One region of the Thiomicrorhabdus sediminis genome, then DNA from elsewhere that is predicted to be linked to it. Evidence: predicted binding sites of a transcription regulator. Region 1 holds the regulator's gene; the other holds the start of a gene.
The links. The regulator HrcA, encoded in region 1, represses chaperone genes, less so after heat shock. The targets are predictions, from matches to a motif close to TTAGCACTCNNNNNNNNNGAGTGCTAA.
Positions count from the first base shown of each region.

Region 2: the regulator HrcA is predicted to act here: its motif matches at 7,040-7,066, upstream of rpoH (RNA polymerase sigma factor RpoH).

Region 1 is NZ_CP040602.1:1,020,430-1,031,955, reverse strand. Features, by position in the region: gene carA (glutamine-hydrolyzing carbamoyl-phosphate synthase small subunit) at 1-1,036, opposite strand, end outside; gene FE785_RS04655 (C40 family peptidase) at 1,424-1,933, opposite strand; gene FE785_RS04650 (GGDEF domain-containing protein) at 2,129-3,169, shown strand; gene dapB (4-hydroxy-tetrahydrodipicolinate reductase) at 3,240-4,040, opposite strand; gene dnaJ (molecular chaperone DnaJ) at 4,088-5,254, opposite strand; gene dnaK (molecular chaperone DnaK) at 5,572-7,485, opposite strand; gene grpE (nucleotide exchange factor GrpE) at 7,720-8,280, opposite strand; gene hrcA (heat-inducible transcriptional repressor HrcA) at 8,417-9,442, opposite strand; gene FE785_RS04620 (NAD(+) kinase) at 9,787-10,665, shown strand; gene recN (DNA repair protein RecN) at 10,726-11,526, shown strand, end outside.
Region 2 is NZ_CP040602.1:2,304,407-2,315,932, forward strand. Features, by position in the region: gene FE785_RS10440 (HAD-IIB family hydrolase) at 1-654, opposite strand, end outside; gene luxS (S-ribosylhomocysteine lyase) at 1,278-1,799, shown strand; gene mtnN (5'-methylthioadenosine/S-adenosylhomocysteine nucleosidase) at 1,813-2,508, shown strand; gene FE785_RS10455 (DUF2238 domain-containing protein) at 2,604-3,260, opposite strand; gene FE785_RS10460 (putative bifunctional diguanylate cyclase/phosphodiesterase) at 3,322-4,809, opposite strand; gene purT (formate-dependent phosphoribosylglycinamide formyltransferase) at 4,961-6,151, shown strand; gene FE785_RS10470 (flagellar export chaperone FliS) at 6,448-6,882, shown strand; gene rpoH (RNA polymerase sigma factor RpoH) at 7,103-7,993, shown strand; gene FE785_RS10480 (HD-GYP domain-containing protein) at 8,032-9,153, opposite strand; gene FE785_RS10485 (D-hexose-6-phosphate mutarotase) at 9,274-10,167, opposite strand; gene aroB (3-dehydroquinate synthase) at 10,216-11,298, opposite strand; gene aroK (shikimate kinase AroK) at 11,329-11,526, opposite strand, start outside.

The DNA.
Region 1 (11,526 bases):
TGAATGCCGATTTATCGGTACGTGAGATTCCCTGTAGGGAACCATCAAACAATGATTTATGAGTGGCTTTCAAAGTCGCTGGCAAGCTGGCTTCATCTACCGCAAAACCGTGGTTCTGAGAAGTAATCATGACCTGTTGAGATTCGCTATCCTGTACTGGATGGTTAGCACCGTGATGACCGAATTTCATTTTCACCGTTTTGGCACCGCTGGCCAAAGCCAATAACTGGTGCCCTAAACAGATACCGAACACAGGGATATCTGTTTCTAGAATTTCTTTAATTGCATTGATCGCATAATCACATGGTTCCGGATCACCCGGACCGTTTGATAAGAAAACACCATCAGGGTTCAGTGCGAGCACATCTTTAGCCGGCGTTTTCGCGGGTACAACCGTCAACTTACAACCACGATCGGCCAGCATGCGTAGGATATTACGTTTAACACCGTAATCGAATGCTACAACATGATAGGGCTGGTTTGCAGAGCAATCCTTGTGGCCTTGACCAAGCTGCCAAGAACCTTCTGTCCATTCATAGGTTTCCGCCGTGGTGACTTCCTTGGCAAGATCCATGCCTTTCAAACCGCTGAATGCTTTGGCTTTGGCTACTGCATCTTCTGCATCGATATTATCACCGGCAACAATCACACCGGATTGCGCCCCCTTGTCACGCAAGATTCGAGTCAACTTACGGGTATCGATATCGGCAATCGCAATCACACCCTGTTCGGTTAAATAATCCGGTAGCGTTTTCTGGGCGCGGAAGTTGCTCATCAGTGGAGGACAATCTTTTATGACCAGACCCTGAGCCATAATACGCGGCGATTCTTCATCTTCCTCATTAACACCAACATTACCGATATGCGGATAAGTTAATGTAACGATTTGTTTGAAGTACGAAGGGTCTGTCAGAATTTCCTGATAGCCTGTCAAAGAGGTATTAAATACTACCTCACCAACAGTTTCCCCTTGCGCACCCAGAGAGGTACCCCAAAATAATGTACCGTCTTCTAATGCTAGCAAAGCCTGTGTCATGTAATGTCCATCCAATGAATCTAGTATTAAGCAGTATGCTGGATCACAGCTAAGAGGCGATTTTTTTAAAGGGCGTATATAAAAAAACGGAGCCAGTCCCGTTAAAGAACTCACTCCGTTTTCCAATATGCTAAATGACCCGTGTCATCCCGCTAAAATCCCCGTTAATTGCCAATAACTGCTTAATTTCAGTCGCAAAAATTTAATACGCGGATTGTACTGTATTTCGCCAAGCGTGTCTATATTAAATGGCGCTTAAATTCAGGCAAATAGCGGATTTATTCGCGCTGGGCAATAAAGCCACTGATTAAACTACCCAAGAACCACAAGGTGACCAAAACAGTTTGGACAAGTTAAAACCAATGCGGTCGATAAGATACATCCCGTTTAGTTAAAATAGCGTCGTGCATGCAGATACGTTTTTTGCCAATAAGGATTGGACAGATATGAAATCGTCACTCCCTTGCTTGAAGACGCATGCATAAACTTTCCCTTCCCCAAATAAATACCATTGTGCAGAGTATTTCTCGATACCTTAAAAAAGACCACATCACCCACTTCCAGCTGGGTTTTGTCGACAGGCACCCCAAACTTGATCTGTGTTCTGGTAGTCCTGGGCAACATCAATCCCAAACGGTTGGCAAAGGTATTTTGCACATAGGCGGAACAGTCCACGCCGTGCAGACTTGTGCCGCCATACTGATATGGCGCGCCCCGCCATAGATCAAACTGTGCCAAAAGTTCATTTCGGACTTGCTGAGAATCTTGTAAATCAATACCAGTCGATTTCAATTGCAACGCAAATGATGCGCTTTCACTTCTCTCAGTGGTTGAACTACAGCCAATCAGGCTAACTAAAAGACTTAGCAACCATAGATGTCTTAATGCATTCGACAAATATATCACCATAAATTAATTTTAAACACCAAACCCAACATATAGCGTTTAGACCCGAATTTTTACCCGTTTTTTCACATTATTTAGATAAATGCCTATATCAAAACTTGCCTCGAATACTTTATAATATAAGCATTATGTAATTCTCATTCATCATCAGGATTACACTCTTTAAGCCTGAACAGAGGTTACCGCATGATTCAATACAGTCAGCCTGTAAACAAATCTCGTGATATCTATCAAAGCATCACTGAAAAATTCAGTCAAATCAAAATCAACCCGACACCGATTAACTACACAGTCTGGTACGAATATTTTCTTGGCAGCAATCTCGATTTGAATGCGGAAATCAATGACCTTCTCAGAAACAGTAAACACTTTCCTGACAGATTAGGCTTACGTCTATACGAACAGTATATTGAAAAAGACGAACCTCACGCGCAAACTCAATATGATGCGGCAGTGGCCTCTCATGTTCAACAAACTTCCCATCAAATGGACGTATTGAAACAGAACATGGCGCAACACTCGAAAACCATGCAAAGCTATGCCGACAACTTAACGGTACCTAACCTGCAAGGCAATGACATTGAAAACCTGGCGCAGAATATCCGCAGTGTTACAGAGCTGATGGAAAGCGACACCAATAAGATCTGTGATGACCTGCAAAGCAGTAGCCAACAGGTTAAGTTGTTGCGTAAACAGCTTGAACAAGCTCGTGCCGAAGCGCATACCGATGACTTGACTCAAGTGGGCAACCGTAAAGCCTTTAACAAGGCGCTACAATACTTAAGCATCGAGCAAAGCGAAACCGAACAGCCGTTATGCTTGATTATGACCGACATTGATCACTTTAAAAGCTTTAACGATACCTATGGCCATCCGGTTGGCGACAGTGTACTTCGCTACTTTGCCAAGATCATGACCCAAGAAGCAGAGGAAAATGAAACAGTTTGTCGCTATGGTGGCGAAGAGTTCGCCATTTTAATGAAAAACACCAGCATTGAACAAGCTACTCGGCGCGCAGAACAGATTCGTCAGAAAATCGCCAGCTGCCGTTTAACTTTAAAAGGTGAGAAAAAACCGATCAAGCCAATTACCGCTTCATTTGGTGTCGCCCTGTTTAAAGGAAAAATTGAATCGCTGGATGAATTTATCAACCGTGCCGATAAAAGCTTGTACCGCGCCAAAGAATTCGGTCGCAATCAAGTTGTCCATGAACAGATGATGACTTAACTGCGAGAATCATCGACCAATAAAAAAGGCGCCATAAAGCGCCTTTTTTTTGTTTTGAATAAGAAAAGCCTTAACGCAGATTCAATACATCCTGCATATCGAATAAGCCTTTGTCTTTGTCAGCGATCCAGTTACAAGAGCGCGCCGCGCCCATGGCAAAAGTCATACGGCTTGAGGCTTTATGAGTAATCTCGACACGCTCGCCTTCGGTAGCGAACAATACGGTATGATCACCGACAATATCTCCGGCACGCACCGTAGCAAAACCGATGGTATTCGGATCACGCGCACCGGTAATGCCTTCACGACCATAAACCGCACACTCTTTCAGATCGCGCCCCAGCGTTTCAGCGACCACCTCACCCATTCTCAAGGCTGTACCGGATGGCGCATCAACCTTATGGCGGTGGTGACCTTCAATGACTTCAATATCATAGTTTTCATTCAGCACTTCTGCCGCTTGCTTTAACAGCTTCAAACAAAGATTAACTCCGACACTGAAATTGGCCGCAAAAATCACCGCCGTGGTTTGCGCTGCATCTTTAATGGCTTGCAGACCCGCTTCATCAAAACCGGTAGTACCGATAACAATCTTCTTATTGTGTTCGGCACAAACCTTAAGGTTGTTAAGCGTGGTTTCCGGAGTAGTGAAATCGATTAACACATCAAAATCATCCACCACCGTTGCAATATCACCGACAATAGTGACACCAAGTTTTCCAAGGCCGGCTAGCTCACCGGCATCGGCACCGATCAAGGAACTGTCAGGGCGTTCAATCGCCGCGCTCACCGTTAAACCATTAGTTTGATTGACCGCATCCAATAAATTTTTTCCCATACGGCCTGAGGCACCGATGACTGCTACTCTCATTAATGAATTCCTTTAGTTGATCCTGGCAATAATAGATAAACGGAAATTTAATTCCAAGGCTCATCCTTGTTATTTTTGTCTTTTTTCGTATCGTCATCATCACCGGTAAAAAAAGCTTTTACCGAATCAAAAAAACTGTGCGATTTCGGGCTGTGCTGTTTATAGTGCTTGCCCTGCAGGCTTTGTTCAAACTCTTCCAACAACTCTTTTTGACGAGCGGTGAGTTTAACCGGTGTTTCGATATGAACCAGAACAATCATATCACCAACCATTGATGAACGAACCGACTTGACCCCTTTTCCGCTCATTTTAAAGCGCTGACCGGACTGAGTACCGGCCGGAATCTTCAAGCTGGCTTTACCGCCCAAGGTCGGCACATCTACCGAACCACCCAAAGCGGCCTTGGCAAAACTGATTGGCAGTTCACAATAAAGGTTATTACCGTCACGCTCAAAAATGGAATGCTGCTTGACGCGGATGCGGACATACAAATCACCACGTGGCGCACCTGGTTCACCGGCTTCCCCCTCGCCTTGCAGACGAATACGATCACCGGTATCGACACCGGCGGGAATTTTAACCGACAAGGTCTTATGGCTATGAGTATAGCCTTCGCCACGACATGACTTACAAGGTGTCTTAATCAGCTTACCGCTACCGTGACAACTTGGACAAGTACGGTTTACCGCAAAGAACCCTTGTTGCATCCGAACCTGACCGGCACCATGACAAGTTGGACAGGTTTCCACATCACTACCAGACTCTGCCCCTGTTCCATCACAGGCATCACAAACATCCTTGGTTGGAATACGGATATCGACCGTAGTACCGGCAACCGCATCTTCCAGCGAGATTTCCAGATCGTATTGCAGATCGGCACCCGGTTGCGGACCTCGACGACCACCAAAACCGCCGCCAAAGATATCGCCGAAGATATCACCAAAGGCATCGCCGAAACCGCCACCGCCAAATCCACCTCCGGATTGGCCGTCTAGACCTGCATGACCAAACTGATCGTATACCGAACGTTTTTGTGAATCCGAAAGAATTTCATAAGCTTCCGAAGCTTCTTTGAATTTGTTTTCCGCCTCAGCATCATCCGGGTTACGATCCGGGTGATATTTCATGGCCATTTTACGGTAGGCTTTTTTGATTTCCCCCTCGGAGGCGGTTTTGGCGACGCCTAAAATTTCATAGTAGCAAGCTTTACTCATTGAATTCTCATCTGTGCTTTATCGCGTTTACTTAATCTTAAAATCACTATTTAAAAAATCGCTTCACCAAGCAGTTTTTTAAATAGCCATTCAGCTTTTATCAATCAATTCTTACAAAGAAAAACGGGCAACCCTGTTTGGAATCGCCCGAATTATACCGAGTTTTAAAAACAACTTCTAAAACTCTTCTGATATGGACTTAAGAAGTTCTTTTATTTTTTGCGATAGCTTGCAGAATCAAGGCGGGAAATGTGAAGCTACAATGAGTAGCTGACCATTTCCCAACACAGAGGCTGCAAGACTAGCGCGTAAAATAATTACTTCTTGTCGTCGTTAACTTCTTCAAACTCCGCATCAACGATGTCATCGTCATCGTCTTTTGCTGAACTTTGCTGTTGCGCTTCTCCACCAGCCTGCTGCTGAGCTTGCGCTTTTTGAGCAATACCTTGGCTCGCTTCCATCAACTTCTGAACAGACTCGTCGATTGCCGCTTTGTCGTCGCCTTTGATTGCCTCTTCAACCGCTTTGATCGCTTCTTCAACCGGTGCTTTTTCTTCAGCTGTCACCGAGTCACCCGCATCTTTGATCATTTTGTTGGTTGCGTGAACCATACCATCAGCCTGGTTACGCGCTTCAACAAGTTCTTTCAGCTTAGCATCGGCTTCAGCGTTCGCTTCGGCATCCTTAACCATTGCTTCGATTTCTTCTTCAGATAGACCAGAAGATGCCTGGATAGTGATGTGCTGCTCTTTACCAGTGTTCTTATCTTTCGCAGAAACATTCAGGATACCGTTAGCATCGATATCGAAAGTTACTTCGATCTGCGGAGTACCACGTGGTGCCGCGGCGATTTCATCCAGGTTGAATTGACCTAGAGACTTGTTGCCGCTTGCCACTTCACGCTCACCTTGAAGAACGTGAATCGTTACCGCAGACTGGTTGTCTTCAGCCGTTGAGAACACCTGAGACTTACGAGTCGGGATCGTTGTGTTTTTCTCAATCAACTTAGTCATCACACCACCCATTGTCTCGATACCTAGAGACAAAGGTGTTACGTCAAGCAGAAGAACGTCGTTGACATCACCAGACAATACACCACCTTGAATCGCAGCACCCATCGCTACCGCTTCATCAGGGTTAACGTCTTTACGTGGCTCTTTACCGAAGAACTCTTTAACCGCCGCTTGAACCATAGGTACACGAGTCGAACCACCAACTAAGATAACGTCATCGATTTCAGATGCAGACAGCCCCGCATCTTTCAACGCCACCTTACAAGGTTCGATTGAACGCGTAACTAGATCGTCAATCAAAGATTCAAACTTGGCACGAGTGATCTTCATGTTCAAGTGCTTAGGACCTGTTGCATCCGCTGTGACGTAAGGCAGATTAATATCTGTCTGCTCACGAGATGACAATTCAATCTTCGCCTTCTCAGCCGCTTCACGCACACGCTGTAGTGCCAGTTTGTCTAGCTTTAGATCAACGTTCTGATCTTTTTTGAACTCTTCGGCGATGTATTCAACGATTACGTTATCGAAATCTTCACCACCTAGGAAAGTATCACCGTTAGTCGACAATACTTCGATCTGCTTTTCACCGTCTAGGTCAGCTACTTCGATAATAGAGATATCGAAAGTACCACCACCTAAATCGTAAACCGCGATCTTGCTGTCAGAAGTCACTTTATCCATACCGTAAGCCAACGCCGCCGCTGTCGGCTCGTTGATAATACGCTTAACTTCTAGACCAGCGATTTTACCGGCATCTTTAGTCGCCTGACGCTGCGCATCGTTGAAGTATGCAGGAACGGTGATAACCGCTTCTGTGACTTCGTGCCCCAGGTAATCTTCTGCAGTCTTCTTCATTTTCATCAAAGTACGCGCAGAAACTTCCTGTGGAGACAATTTTTTGTCTTTAACCGATACCCAAGCGTCACCGTTATCGGCAGCCACGATCGCATAAGGCACCATGTCTTTATCTTTTTGTACAACCGCGTCATCTGCACGACGACCGATCAAACGCTTGATTGCGAATAACGTGTTTTCAGGGTTAGTTACCGCCTGACGCTTGGCTGAATCACCAACCAGGATTTCGTCATCTGTGTAAGCAACGATAGATGGCGTGGTACGCGCACCTTCCGCGTTAGGAATAACTTTTACTTCTTTACCTTCCATGACCGAAACACAAGAGTTTGTTGTTCCTAAGTCAATACCAATAATCTTAGCCATTTGTCTAGTTCTCCAAAATTGCTAACGGACTTTCAAACAAGCGTTTGTGATGCTGACATACAATGCTGTCAAAGTCGTTTTAAAATTGATTAAATTCTTAATTATTTAAATGCTGTTTCTTATAAGTTGAATTCTTTATAAGGGTGCTATTTTGTCTTTCAAGTAAAATCCACATTTTTTTTGGATTTTTTTGCTTGGCAACGCTTTTAATCGACAAACAACAGCCCAATCAACTTACTGAGCCACTACCACGCGAGCGGCGCGAACCAGACGTTCATTCAAGGTATAACCTTTTTGGAAGGTTTCAATGACCGTATTCGATTCGTGGTCCGGTGATGGCACCATTGTCATGGCTTCATGCAATTGCGGATCAAACTTTTCACCGGTCGGGTTGACGCGCTCGACATTGAATTCCCCTAAAACATCCAATAGCTGCTTGAAAGTCATATCCAAACCTTCGCGGATACTATCGATACTGGCATCTTCCTTATTCGCCGCATCAATCCCCATCTCCATTGAATCCAATGCAGGAATCAAAGCATTGACGAATTTTTCCAATGCAAATTTATGTGCGCTTTCCACATCCATACGGGTACGGCGACGCAAGTTTTCCATATCCGCCTGCACACGCAACGCCATATCCTTATGCTTTTCCGCTTCAGCACGCGCTTCTTCCAACAACGCTTCTACATCATGTTCTACCGCTTCTTGAGCTTGCTCCAGCGTCTCTTCTTCCGGTTGTACCACCGCTTCGTTTTCATTGTTTACGGTTTCTTGATTTTTTGCTTCACTCATAAGGTTTCCCTATCTGTTTACTTCCTGACGGAATTTACAATAAATCCGCCACACTTAAATTAAAAACGGTTAATGGCTGACTCAAAATTTCAGCCGATGTAATACTTCTAATGCTGATTTTAGTGGTGATGATTGACTATTTTTTCAAGAGCGAACCTAAAATTTTCGCCGTCACATCAACATTTGGCACCACTTTTTCATAATTCATTCGGCTTGGCCCGACCACACCCAGAACGCCCAGAATCTCACCATCGGAAATATAAGGCGTGGTCACAATACTGCAATCCTGATAAATCGGATTACCACACTCGCCACCGACAAATACCTGAACACCTTGCGCTTGCATACTTTTATCAAGCAAATTGACCACTTCATTATGCTGGTCAAAAGCATTAAACAAAGCTTTGAGCTTTTCCGAGTCGGCAAGTTCCTTGTAATTCAATAAATTGGTTTTTCCCGACACCAGAAACGGCACTTTCTTCTCCAGCTGCTCTGTGAGGATAAAATCGGTGGCCTCAACAATCGATGACATAAACTCATTCGCAGTGGCGCGAATCTTATCCATGCGCGATACCAGCATGCCTTTGGCCTCGGACAAGGTTTTGCCCAGGCAATTCTCATTTAAGAAATTGGCGGTTTTTTGCAACTCATCAATCGACAAACCACCATCCAGTTCAATAATTCGGTTCTGTACATCCTGATCATTAAAAACCAATACCACCAAGACACGCTTGTCGCTCAGGGCAATAAAATCGATATGGCGTAATACTTCACGCTCCTTATTGGGCATCAAGACCAAACTGGTCAAACCGGTCAAATCCGATAACACTTTGGAGGCGTTTTCCAGCAGTTCATCCTGATTCAACCCCAATGTCAGCTCACTGCGAATACTCTCGACACGCTGATTAGACAAAGGCTTGTAGGTAAGAATCGAATCGAGAAACAGGCGATATCCCTGGTCTGTCGGTACTCGCCCCGCCGAAGTGTGCGGCGAATGAATCAACCCCATACGTTCCAAATCGGCCATGACATTGCGCACCGTGGCCGAGCTCAAGCCAATTTCCGGCAGTTTTGCCAAGGTGCTCGAACCAACCGGTTTACCGTCATTAAGGTATAACCCCATTAAGTTTTTAAACAACAACTGTGAACGGTCATTTAACATAGCAACACTCTGGCTTGTGGGTGGTTTGCGAATGACAGCCTGATTTGACTGCCATTCAATTCAATATGTCATGGAAAATACATAGTGCCGATTCAATTCATTTCAAGTCTAAATCAGCACTCTTACAATTAGAGTGCTAAATTATAGATAGGCTTTAGCGGCTTATTCAAGCGCTAAATTCGACAATCCTATGACTGGTTACAAATTTGTGACTGAAAATTATTTGTCAATTAAGCTGACAGCGAAATAATGGTTGCGTAAAATCGAGTTATTAAGCAAACTAATGGGTTAAATTTAACCACTTATTTTTGACGCAACGGCGCACCCAGAATACAGGCAGATCTATGTTTACACGCATCGGCATTTTTGGAAAATACTCCGGCATCGAGTCCTGGGAAAGTATCGACAAATTATTGCAACACCTTATCTCCAGCAATAAAACGGTTATGTTGGACGATGCTTCCTGTCATGATTTTCCGGTTGAGCGCTATGGCGTTGAAGTCATCGAACGTCAGCAATTGGCACAACAGATCGATCTGGCTGTTGTTGTCGGCGGTGACGGTACCTTTTTGGATGTGGCTCGCTCCATTGTTGATTCCGAAACACCCATTTTAGGGATCAACCTGGGGCGTCTCGGTTTTCTTGCCGACATCTCACCGAAAGAGATGCTGACCACGCTGGACGATATATTAGCCGGCAATTACGAGTGCGAAGAACGTAATTTGATTCATGTAAAAATCAGTAAAGACGAGAATGAACTATTCAATGAATTCGCCTTTAATGATGTGGTGATCCATAAAACCGATTCGCCACGCATGATCGAATTTGAAACCTTTGTCGACGGGCGTTTTCTTAATAGCCAGCGTTCAGACGGGATGATTATCAACACCCCTACCGGTTCGACCGCCTATGCGCTTTCCGCCGGCGGTCCTATTTTGGACCCGCGTCTCGATGTTATGAGTCTGGTTTCGATCAACCCTCATACCATGAGCACACGCCCTTATGTGGTCCCGGGAAACAGTGTGGTGGAAGTTCGACCACATGAAAACTGTGCCGGTAAAGCCCAAGTGATCTGTGACGGTCAGTTGTCGTTCCAAATCAGCCTCGGATACAGCACCACCGTCAAGCGTCACAAAAAGATGGTCAAAATGCTGCACCCTAAAGGCCATGATCATTTTGAACTGCTTCGAGCCAAGCTACACTGGGGCGACAAACTGTCTTAAGGACTACTTGAGGCCATTAAAGACCACTGAATTGAGAAATTTAACAAAGCGTATTCAAATATGTTGCAAGAACTGACGATTCAAAACCTCGCGCTCATCGAAAAATTAAACCTGTCCTTTGAAAGCGGTTTCACCACTCTTACCGGTGAAACCGGTGCCGGTAAATCGATTTTATTGGATGCTTTAGGACTCGCTTTAGGTGAGCGTGCAGACACCTCCCTGGTTCGTCACAACACACCTAAAGCCGATGTCACCGCGCAGTTCAATGTGAAGCAATTGGCTCAGGTTAAAGCTTGGCTGCAAGAGCATGATCTTGAAGATGACGATAGCTGTTATCTGCGCCGTACCGTTACCGCCGAAGGTCGCTCAAAAGCCTATATCAATGGTTACCCGGTTGCCGCCAATCAGCTGAAAACGTTAGGCAGCTTTCTTATCGACATTCACGGTCAACACGAACACCAGCGATTATTAACGGCAAACAATCAACTGGAACTGCTTGATGCTTATGCCAATCACAACGATTTATTGGCCAATACCCGACAAAGCTATCAAGCTTGGCAAGCCATTAAAAAAGAGCTGCAAACTCTGGAAGAAGCCCAAGCCGATTACCAGAGCAAATTGGAACTTTTAAGTTTCCAGCAAAACGAATTTGAACAGGTCAATCCACAGGCTGAAGAGTTTGAACAGCTTTCAGAGGAACAATCACAACTGTCTCACGCCAGCGAAATCAAACTTGCCTGCCAACAGGCCTACGATGCGATTGAAGGGGAAAACGGTTCCATCGATCAACTCAACCAAGCCATTCACAGCTTGGAAAGCATTATCCATTTCAGCCCAAAACTGGAATCGGTACTGGCGCAA
Region 2 (11,526 bases), 1.1 Mb from region 1:
AGCCATGGTTTCAATGGCATCCTGCCAATCCTGAAAATAATAGTTGCTCATATATTGCAACGCCTGGCCTTTATTGCTCGGCCCCATTAAATGGACAAAACGCCCGCCCTTAATCAATTGCCAATGAAACTCCGCCAACATCTCCTGAAGCTGATAGAGCTTAGTTTGAGAATCCTGCCACAATAAGGGTTCACTAAAATATCTCTGCTTGGCTTGTTCCGCTTTATGCAAAGGCAACCCGGTGGATTCGGCAACCTGTTGCGCACTCATTTCGGAAAAACCGATGCAATCGATATTTAATTGCTCGCGATAATTTCTGAACAGTTCAATCGCATCGGATAATTCCATCTCATTCATAGAGATATAGTCATAACCCTGTTCGGATTGTTCCACCTTGGTATGACTTGGTAAACACTCCGGCTTTAATTGACCTGGCGGCCAGAAAATCCCCGCACCGTTTTCAACGATAAACGCATAGGGGTTGTCGATCTCTTGTTTTAACTCAATTACCTCAGCCGCTGTTTTACTGGTTGTCATAATCCATGGAATGCCTTGCGCATTCAGTTCTGAAATCGCCGGTAAAGCGGCACTGAAATCGTAATCATGATGATCGAGCAATGTGCCGTCCAAATCGGTAAACAGTAGCTTTCTCACTTAACCATCCTTGGTTATTGCGGTTTAGCATTGCTAAACACCTTTGGCCTCTAAACCTTGAGGCCCTAAAAATAAAAACCGTTAAACTGGTCATCTGCCATTGCACTTTTATAAGGCAAAATAACAACAAATAAATCTATTAAGTGCAATCCGCGTGCCAACCTAGATAAACAAGATCTTTTCTGGCAATGCAAAGCAGTGTGTAAAAACAGTAACCGGCATTTATCAACAGGTGTTAACAATAATTAATAAAATCCAAATTAACTTTTTATTAACAATACCTTACTAATAAAACACCACCGAATCCAAACAACATTAATCAAAGCAAAATTCATTTTCAACTCAATATGCATCAGAACAAAAAAGCGAGCTATCATCGTTGCAAACAGGGCGCTACTTGCCGTTATGGCTACAATGACATTCGCTAAAACGCACCAATATAATGCACAAAACAATATCCTTTGTTATACGCTGAATGGCACTATTGACTAAAGAAATGACCGAACCGAAAAACGCTTAAATATGCTATCCTTATGACAATTTATTAAGCCAGTACAAGAACCGCGTTGAAGCGCCTTACCTCTTCTGCTGAAGCAAACCTTTCCCATAAACAGGAGCACAAAATGCCTTTACTAGACAGCTTTACCGTAGACCACACCATTATGAAAGCGCCAGCTGTGCGTGTTGCCAAAACCATGACGTCGCCATCAGGCGACACCATTACCGTATTTGATTTGCGTTTTAATAAACCGAATGAATCGATGATGGGCGAAAAAGGCATTCATACACTGGAACACCTGTTTGCCGGTTTTATGCGTGACCACCTGAATGGTGACAAGGTCGAAATCATCGATATTTCACCAATGGGCTGCCGCACCGGTTTCTATATGAGCTTGCTGGGTTCACCTGACGAGCAGCAAGTCGCCGATGCCTGGTTGGCATCAATGAAAGATGTATTAGCGGTTGAGCGAATGGAAGACATTCCAGAGTTGAACGAATACCAGTGCGGAACCTTTATGATGCACTCACTGGAAGAAGCGAAACAAATTGCCAACGACATTATCAGCCACGGTATCGGCGTTAATAAAAACCAGGAATTGGCGCTTTCGCAAAATAAACTGGAAGAACTAGGCAACCACGCTTAATTAAGGATTGGATATGAGCAAAATTGCCATTATCGGCGCAATGGATGAAGAAGTAACCCTTCTGCGCAGCAAATTAGAGAATATGCAAACCGAGCTTCATGCCGGTTTTGAGTACTACAGCGGCACTCTGCACGATCACCAGGTCGTATTACTGCGCTCAGGTATCGGTAAGGTCAATGCGGCAATCAGCACGACCTTGCTATTACAGGTTTTCCAGCCCGATTATGTGATCAATACCGGTTCTGCGGGCGGCTTTCATACCGACTTGGAAATTGGTGATATCGTGATCAGCAGCTCGGTATGCCATCACGATGTCGATGTCACTCCATTCGGCTATGACCTGGGACAGATCCCTGGTTTACCGACCTGCTTCCTACCGGACAGCAAACTTGTAGAGGCGGCTCAACAGAGCATTGAAGCCTTGCAAGAAGTCGCGCACATGCATGGTTTGATTGCTACCGGTGATCGCTTCATGCATGACCCGGATGATGTCAATAAAACCCGTGACAGTTTCCCGGAAATGATTGCCTGTGAAATGGAGGCGGCTGCGGTAGCGCAAGTCTGTCATACCTTTGACAAACCGTTTGTCATTATCCGCTCATTATCTGATATTGCCGGTAAAGAAAATGCCGTCAGTTTTGAAAAATACCTTGAGCAGGCAGCGACCCATTCCGCCAAAGTCATTATGGAAATGCTGAATCGCATCTAATGCAAATGCATTAATAAAAAGCCCGGTTTAAGCGGGCTTTTTTATAAACCCGCCAAAACTGTCTTGGTCACAGCCCAGACACTTCAAAGCGAACTTTAACGCTCGGCCAGATCACCTCGCTTTAATTGCTGAATTTGTCGAATAATCGGCTGGTAGAACAAGATAATGGCGACCATAGCGCCGAATAACGCCATTGCCATATCCGACTGGGTATCCCAGACATAGCCTTGGGTTCCCAAAAAAGACTCCGCCGCCTGCTCGGATAACAAAGCAACCCACCATTCGATTAATTCATAAAAAGCACTAATTGCCAGGGCAATACAAACACTGAAAAAACGAATCCAAGCGGCACTCTTGACCACTTCCAGACGAATCAGTATTTCTATCGCCAACATGGCCGGCACAAGCCCCTGGAAGAAATGACCGAGCTTGTCGTAGTTATTACGCTCGGAGCCCATCCATATAGCGATGTCATCAAATAAAGGCACCTCTGCATAGGTGTAATGACCACCAATCATCAAGACAATGCAGTGCAATAAAATAAACAGATATAACAATGGCGTTAACGGAAACTTTTTTCGGCTTAAAACAAGCAGGAACAGGGCGATAATTGCCGGCAAAACCTCTAAAAACCACGTATAGCCATCAAAAGGCTTATATGCCGACCAGCTAAATACGCTGAAAAAGATAATTAACCACAACCAGTTGATCATGGATAAAGAAAGAATTGAACTGTGTTGTTTTGAATTCATGGAGGCTCCACAGGAAGCATAAAAACCGCTATCCATTGTGCCACAGATGAAAGGCTTTGACTTAAGCAATCATCTCGGCAAATGCTTCACTATTTACCGGCTTACCCCAATATTCACCTTGTCCCATGGCGCAGCCGGCCTGCTGAACCATGTGCAACTGCTGGGCATCCTCCAAACCATTGGCAATAACACAGATATCCAAACTTTTAGCCATCATTACCAAAGCACTCAACCATTTCGATTGCGCATGCGCCACATCCAACTTAAGCTCTTGTACATTGAGCTGAGCCAATAAAGCGATATCAATCGGTGACGAAGCAATATCCGTCAACGTAATTTGAAAACCTGCATGACTCAACTGCATCAACACCTTAATCAATTGTTGGTCACTGTTTAGCTCCAGCGCTGAAAACTCGAGTTGGATCTGTGCCGGGGATAACTTGAACTTCTCAAGGCGTTGATTCATTAATTCAAGTAAATCGTTTTCTTGCCATAACGCCTTTACCACCGGTACCGATACCATCAAAGCATCTCGGCCTTTTGACCACTGCTGAAGATAGAACAGGCCAGAATCCAATAACCAAAGCCCCAAGCCATAATGTGCATTGGATTGTTCCAACTCGGCTGTCCAGCAATTAAGACGAGGATTGTCCAACTCACTATTTCGCCAATAAGCGGTTACGCTGGCACCAACGACTTTGTTGCCATGCAAATCAATCTGCGGTTCAAATAACAGCTCTATCTGATTATCGCTAACCGCCTGCTCAAGCTCTAACACTTGCGCGCTTTTTGCGGGAACCGCCCCCAAGTCACTATAGAAACGGAAGGTCTTGCGGCCACGATGTTTTGAATCATAAAGCGCCTTATCGGCATTCTCGATTAATTCAGCAGACGTGACCCCATCGCCCGGATAACGAGCCACGCCGATACTGGTAGAAACCTCGACATCCTTACCTGATAATAAGTAAGGACGGCCGACTTCATCAATAATGCGTTGGCAAATACTTTCCACCAATTCGCGGTCTTCTACATCGGCCAATAGAATCACGAACTCGTCGCCGCCTAAGCGACTGACAATATCACCTTCACGAACCGCAGAAATTAAACGCGCTCCGACATTCCTTAATAATTCATCACCGATTTGATGACCGCATTGGTCATTGACCAACTTAAAACCGTCTAAATCCAAAAACAACAGACTAAACTCGGCACTCTCATTCCGGGCATTGATAACCAACTTTTCCAAGGTGTTATGAAAATAGGCGCGGTTAGGCAAATGCGTTAAAGCATCGTAGTTTGCCTGACGAAACAGTTCACGAGTACGCTGCTGCACCTGCTGCTCGACCAAGCTTTGGATTTGTTCGTCCAAATCACCGGTGTGCGAAAAGCGGTTTTGCAGTCCACGCATTAAATTTTTAACGCTAAAGCCCTGTGGTCTTTGATGACGCTGCCAACTGCTTAATGAACGCGTCTGCTCGGATTCAAGCAAACGCGCCACATCACTTGCCGACTGACGTTCCGTTTTGACTGGATTGCTAAGTTCTAACATAGGCTACCCTCTTCGACCTTTTTCCTTGATCTTGCCACCGGGTTTAATTCAGTGTAAAAAATGGAAATACCGTATAATTAAAGTTTCGTATAATTCTGCCGTTAAACTGGCCTTATAAAATTTCTATTCGTCTTAAAGCAAAGGAGATGCCATGTCTGTTATTGGTACCCCATTTTCCCCTACAGCGGTTCGTGTTTTATTGTGTGGTGCCGGAGAACTCGGTAAAGAAGTCGCAATTGAATTACAACGTTTTGGTGTTGAAGTCATTGCTGCCGATCGCTACGCCAATGCCCCAGCCATGCAGGTTGCAGACCGCAGCCATGTTATTGATATGCTTGACGGAGAGGATTTAAGACGCATTATCGAATTGGAAAAACCGCATATGGTGGTGCCGGAAATAGAAGCCATTGCCACAGACACCTTGGTCGCCATGGAACAAGAAGGCATCAAGGTGATTCCCACCGCACGTGCCACTAAATTGACAATGAACCGTGAAGGTATTCGCCGTCTTGCCGCTGAGGAACTCGGCCTACCAACATCCGCCTATGAATTTGCTGACCAGTTTGACGACTTTGCTGCCGCCGTGGAACGTATCGGCATGCCCTGCGTTGTTAAACCGATTATGAGCTCTTCGGGAAAAGGTCAAAGCGTCATTAAAAGCGCAGCCGACATTGAAAGTGCATGGCAATATGCGCAAGAAGGCGGGCGCGCTGGAAAAGGCCGCGTGATTATCGAAGGTTTTGTCGATTTTGATTATGAAATCACCTTATTGACAGTTCGCCACCGTGACGGCATTAGCTTCTGCTCACCGATTGGCCATTACCAGGAAGACGGTGACTACCGTCAATCATGGCAACCTGCAGCAATGACCGAAACCGCATTAAAAAGCTCACAGGAAATTGCTGAAAAAGTCACCATGAACCTATGTGGTGAACAAGGACGCGGCATTTTCGGTGTTGAACTCTTTGTCAAAGGAGACAATGTCTATTTCAGCGAAGTTTCGCCTCGCCCACACGATACCGGCCTGGTGACTTTATTATCGCAAGATCTATCCGAGTTCGCGCTGCATGTCAGGGCGATTCTTGATTTGCCGATTCCAAACATTGTGCAGCATGGACCTTGTGCTTCAAGCGTTATTTTGCCGACCGGCACCTCCATGCAAACCAGCTTTAGCAATCTGTCAGAAGCGCTGGCAGAACCGGATACACAAATCAAACTTTTCGGTAAACCGGATATTTCCGGGCGCCGCCGCATGGGGGTTGCCATTGCTCGCGCAGAAACCGTTGAACAAGCGCTTGAAAAAGCCAAAAAAGCCGCTAATGCGGTTCAGGTCAGTTTTTAACTGCAAACTTACCCGTAAACATAGCCAATAAAACATTTTTTGCCGCTGTTAGAAATTTGACAGCGGCAATTTTTTACCCAATTCCCGCACCTTCCAAAGCCCACTTCTAAAAACACAAGCAACCCTATGTTTTCCCTATAAATCAACAAGATAAAAATACATCTCTTTTTATTTTAAGAAAATGGCACAGCTAATGCTGTACGGCAGACAAAGCAAAAACTTAAGTGTGAATGTCATTGTTGATCGCACGAAGAGTTTAAAACTTAACAGCACGCTAAACCACAAGGGAAACCAACATGACTTTGAATAACACAACAGCTGAATCAGTAAAGGCACCAATTCTTGAAGAATATCATCGCAACCAGGAAATGGAATCTCACCTAAAAGAAAACCCATATAAAACTGTTTTATTGCTATTGCAAGGAGCGGTCGATAAAGGTAACTTGGCAAAGGTTTGCCATCAAAGCCAGGCACTGGTGGAAAAGGGCTTCCACCTAGGCCGTATGACTACTATTCTGGATGCATTACGTGACCGTTTACACCTGTCTGAAAATGCGCCGATCGCGTTCGATTTGGATGAACTGTATCGTTATGCCGATCAAAGCATTCAAGAAGCGGTTTTTGAAAAAAACACCTTTTATCTAGATAGCGCAATCGAAATTCTTACCGAACTGCGCGACGCTTGGCTGACTATGATGAAGCAGGCCGGAGAATTAAGCGATAACGACTAATCACGACATCAGCAACGATCTTTCTTTTTAACCGGGCACTGCCCGGTTTTTTTATTGTCCACTACCCCCACAACGCTTATCATAAGATTCATTAAAACCCTTTTTTATCAGCTATTTAGGCAACAACAAATAGAATGATTAAGAAACCATGAATCTATTAGCACTCTCAAATAAAGAGTGCTAAAATAGAATTCATTAAGTTATTTGTTTAGGAGTTGAAATGATGTCAAAAAAGATCAATCAACAAGTCAAAGCCTCTCAAAGTTTGCCAGCATTAGCCAGCAACCCGGCTAATCTGATTCCTGGGCAGAATTTAGAGACTTATCTGCAAACCATACAAGCGATTACGCCACTTAACGCGGAAGAAGAACGCACCTTGGCGGAAAAGCTTTATTATGAAAAAGATGTTGAAGCCGCTCGCCATTTGATTCTTGCTTCTTTACGTTATGTAGTGCCGGTAGCACGATCTTATAAGGGCTACGGCTTGCCGCTCGGAGATATTATCCAAGAGGGTAATATCGGCCTAATGAAAGCGGTTAAGCGCTTTGATCCCGCAGAAAATGTACGCTTAATGACTTTTGCCGTACATTGGATTCGCGCCGAAATCAATGAGTATGTCATTCGTAACTGGCGTATTGTCAAAACCGCAACCACCAAAGCACAACGCAAACTGTTTTTTAAACTGCGCAGCACTAAGCGCGCGTTAGAATGGTTTAGCGATAAAGACGCCGATCAGGTTGCGCAAGAATTGGGTGTAAGCAAAAAAGACGTTCTGGAAATGGAAACACGTCTTTATGGTAAAGACCTGCCGGTTGATATGCGCGAAGAAGACGACAATGAAAATACCACCTTCCCGGTATTGATCTCGACGGAAGCTGATCCGGAAACCGCTATCCTGCAACAGGATCATGCCGATTATGAGCTAACTCGCATGCAAAATGCTCTGGCAACCTTGGATGATCGTAGCCGCAGCATTCTACAGCAACGCTGGCTAAGTGAGAAAAAAGTCGGTTTAAAAGAACTTTCTCAGCAATTTGGCGTCTCAATGGAGCGTATTCGCCAAATCGAGCAACAGGCACTGAATAAGCTTAAAGGCCAACTTACGGCATAACCACTCCTGCAAAAGAGAGCTTAACCGCTCTCTTTGCCTTATAGGCTAACCGCTTCGACTTGACTGTAGTCGAAATCCTCTTTGAACTCCTCTTTGATCTCCAGCACCCGATCCTTGTTGTTCAAGAACGCATCAACACATTGTGGGTCGAATGCGATGCCTTTTTGATCCTGTAAATACTCAAATACGTCATCAACAGGCAACGCAGCACGATAAATTCGGTCTGACGCTAAAGCGTCGAATACGTCGGCAACGGTGACGATCCTTCCTGCTAAAGGAATCTCCTCTCCGGACAAGCCATTGGGGTATCCAGACCCATTCCAACGTTCATGATGAGCAGAAATCACATCTCTTAATAAATCGACATGACGCAGATTGAGAAAATTGAAATTATTGATAATGTGATCGAGCATATTCAAACCTTCAACCACATGGGTCTGCATCAAACGATATTCTTCGTCATTAAGCTTCCCGGGTTTGAGTAGAATCCTGTCGGGAATTGCCACTTTGCCTATATCATGCAGAGGAGCATAACGCGTCATATATTCGATATATTCATCGGTTAAATCGAATTTATCGGCCAGTTCCGTGGCAATCAACTGCGTATAACGTGCCACACGAATAAGATGCTTGCCGGTTTCCGAATCGCGGATATTGGCAATATCCTTGGTGGTATTCACCATTCCGATTAATGCCATAACTGGCAAAGTCTCAGAAATAATCAGCGATTCAATCAAGCGCGAATACGAATGCAGATGACGAACCAGGGATTCAGTGAAATAATTTTCTTCGTCGGCATCAAAAAACACAAAGCCAAGCAGCTTATTGCCCATATAGAAAGGTTCTGTATAGCTGGCCTTAAAATGTTTGGCAACAACCTTGGAATGTTCGCTATAACCTTCCCGTATCGTTGACATATTTTGCAAAACCCTGCATTCACCGCTATCGGCAAGCTTGAGCAAAGACGGCACTTGGGCGAGGGGAACAGAATAATGATTAAGCAGATTCATATCGGGAGACGATTTGACAAAAGTATGTAACTTATCGGTCTGCTCATCATAAAGCGCTACGGCAATTCTGGCGATGCTCGGCCATTGCTCTCTAATATCGTCATGAAGCTGAAACAACTCTTCGCTAACCGTCTGAAAACGTCTTATCATCACCTAAGCCTTGAATATTGAAGCTTGTCTCTTAGGTCGATTATAACTTCCAGAATCAAAAGCTTGCATCAAAAAAATTGATGGTCAATACGAGTTCGGTTAACAAGCGCTAGCGGATAATCAAGCCAGCTCCAACATGGAATATTGAACGCTTAATACATGCTGCTCGTTAGGTAACACTGTAATAAAGTTATCTAGAACATTGCCACTTTCAACACAGACAAACTGCGTCCAGGCGTCGTTATGAATATCGGCAAACCCCTTGACGATATCTGCACCGGGATTCCAGACTACGCTTGAAGAAGCATTACGCTTGGCAATCTTGATTTGACGTTTATTATCGTTGTCGACTAAAAACACATTGCCTGTTTGGTTCAAAAACACCGAGTCTCTCGGTGGAGTCAATACCAATGGCCGTGCTTGCAATTCAGCCGAACTGTCTTCGACCAATTTATTGAGATGAGTCGAACCTTCTATACCTCTAATCTCAAGCCCCTCAGGAGCAAGGTTAAAATAGGTATGGAATGCTTCGGTGATGCTTAAGGTTTGATCACTCAAATTATGGGTGGTTAGGGTGAGAATCAGTGTTGGACCGATTTCAATGGTCAGCATGAGGGAAAATTTATGCGGCCATATTGCCAAAGTTTCCTCAGATGAATGGCAGACAAGAGATATTCGCGTCTCTCCGGTATCCAAGGTTTGCACCGTTTCCAGTTGCCAAGTCATATTACGCACAAAACCGTGTGCCGGCAAACTCGAATCACGCGCTTGGCCAAACCAAGGCCAGCAAACAGGAATGCCGCCTCTGACCGGCTTGGAACCGTCAAAAACCGCTTCACCGCTTACCCACAACAGCTCATGCTGCCCATGAGGCGCATAGCTCAATACCGATGCGCCATGAGTCGTGATCACCGCCTTGGCAAAATCATTATCGATTTCGATAATCTCAATACCGTGCTCTTGATTCAGCGCGACACCTTCAATCTCTTTGAGTTGGGAATAGATTTGACTCATAGCCCCCTCCGATTACTTAATCTGTGCGACGCGTCTCTCAAACCAGCCTCAACGCCACTCTGTTAAAGTTTGCTCTAGCAGGGCCGCCGGATAATCACTGGTGACATAGGCTTCGCCAATTCGTTTTAATAAAACCAAGCGAATTTTACCGGCCTGAACCTTTTTGTCTCCAGCCATTAAATCAAGAAACTGCTTATTATTCATCTGCTTAGATGATGGCGGCTTTATAGGTAATTTAGCACGCTCAAATATCTTCGCAATACGTACTTCATCTGATTCAGAAAGTAATCCCATTAACTTAGACAAGTATACCGCCTGCATGGTACCGGCGCTAACTCCCTCTCCATGAAGCCAATTGCCATATCCCATTCCGGCTTCGATAGCGTGGCCAAAAGTATGGCCTAAATTGAATAAAGCTCTTAATCCGGCCTCTTTTTCATCCAAGGCGACAATTTTTGCCTTGTTCTGACAAGAACGCTCAATCGCTTCCGATAAAGTTTGCGGGTCTCGCGCCAAGAGCTTTTCCAAATGCTCTTCAAGCCATTCAAAAAACGGCTCATCAACAATCAAACCGTACTTGATCACTTCGGCCAAGCCTGCTGACAGCTGGCGGTCTTCCAGAGTATTCAGGGTATCGGTATCAATCACCACGCATTGCGGCTGATGAAAGGCACCAATCATGTTTTTACCCATCGGGTGGTTAACCCCGGTTTTGCCGCCGACCGAAGAATCGACCTGCGACAATAGCGTGGTAGGCATTTGAATAAAATTCACGCCACGCTGGAAAGCGGCCGCGGCAAATCCGGTCATATCACCGATCACACCACCGCCTAGCGCAACCAAAGTACAGCTACGGTCAAAACGTTTACCGATTAATTCATCAAACACCAAATTCAATGTTTGCAGATTCTTATACTGCTCACCATCCGGCAGCACTACCGAATGGACATCAAACTCGGCAAAGGCCTTTTCGCAAGATTCCAAATACAACGGCGCAACCGTGGTATTGGTCACAATCAATACCTGTTTGCCTTTTACATAAGGCTTGACCAACTCGGCCTGCCCCATTAAGCCTTGACCGATAAAAATCGGATAGCTTCTTTCATCTAAATCAACATGTAATGTCTTCACAACAATCTCTTTAATTTTTCTGCACAGTGATCAAATCACTTGCTGTTCATTTAAACGCTCTATCACCTGTCTGACTACTCGGTGAACCGGTACCTGCTGGGTTTCAATCACCAAGTCGGCCATTTCCAAATACCAAGGTTCACGTCGCTGCATTAGCTCATCCAACACCTTTTGCGGATTATCGGTTTGCAGTAACGGACGATTACGATCATGACGGGTTCGAGCCAG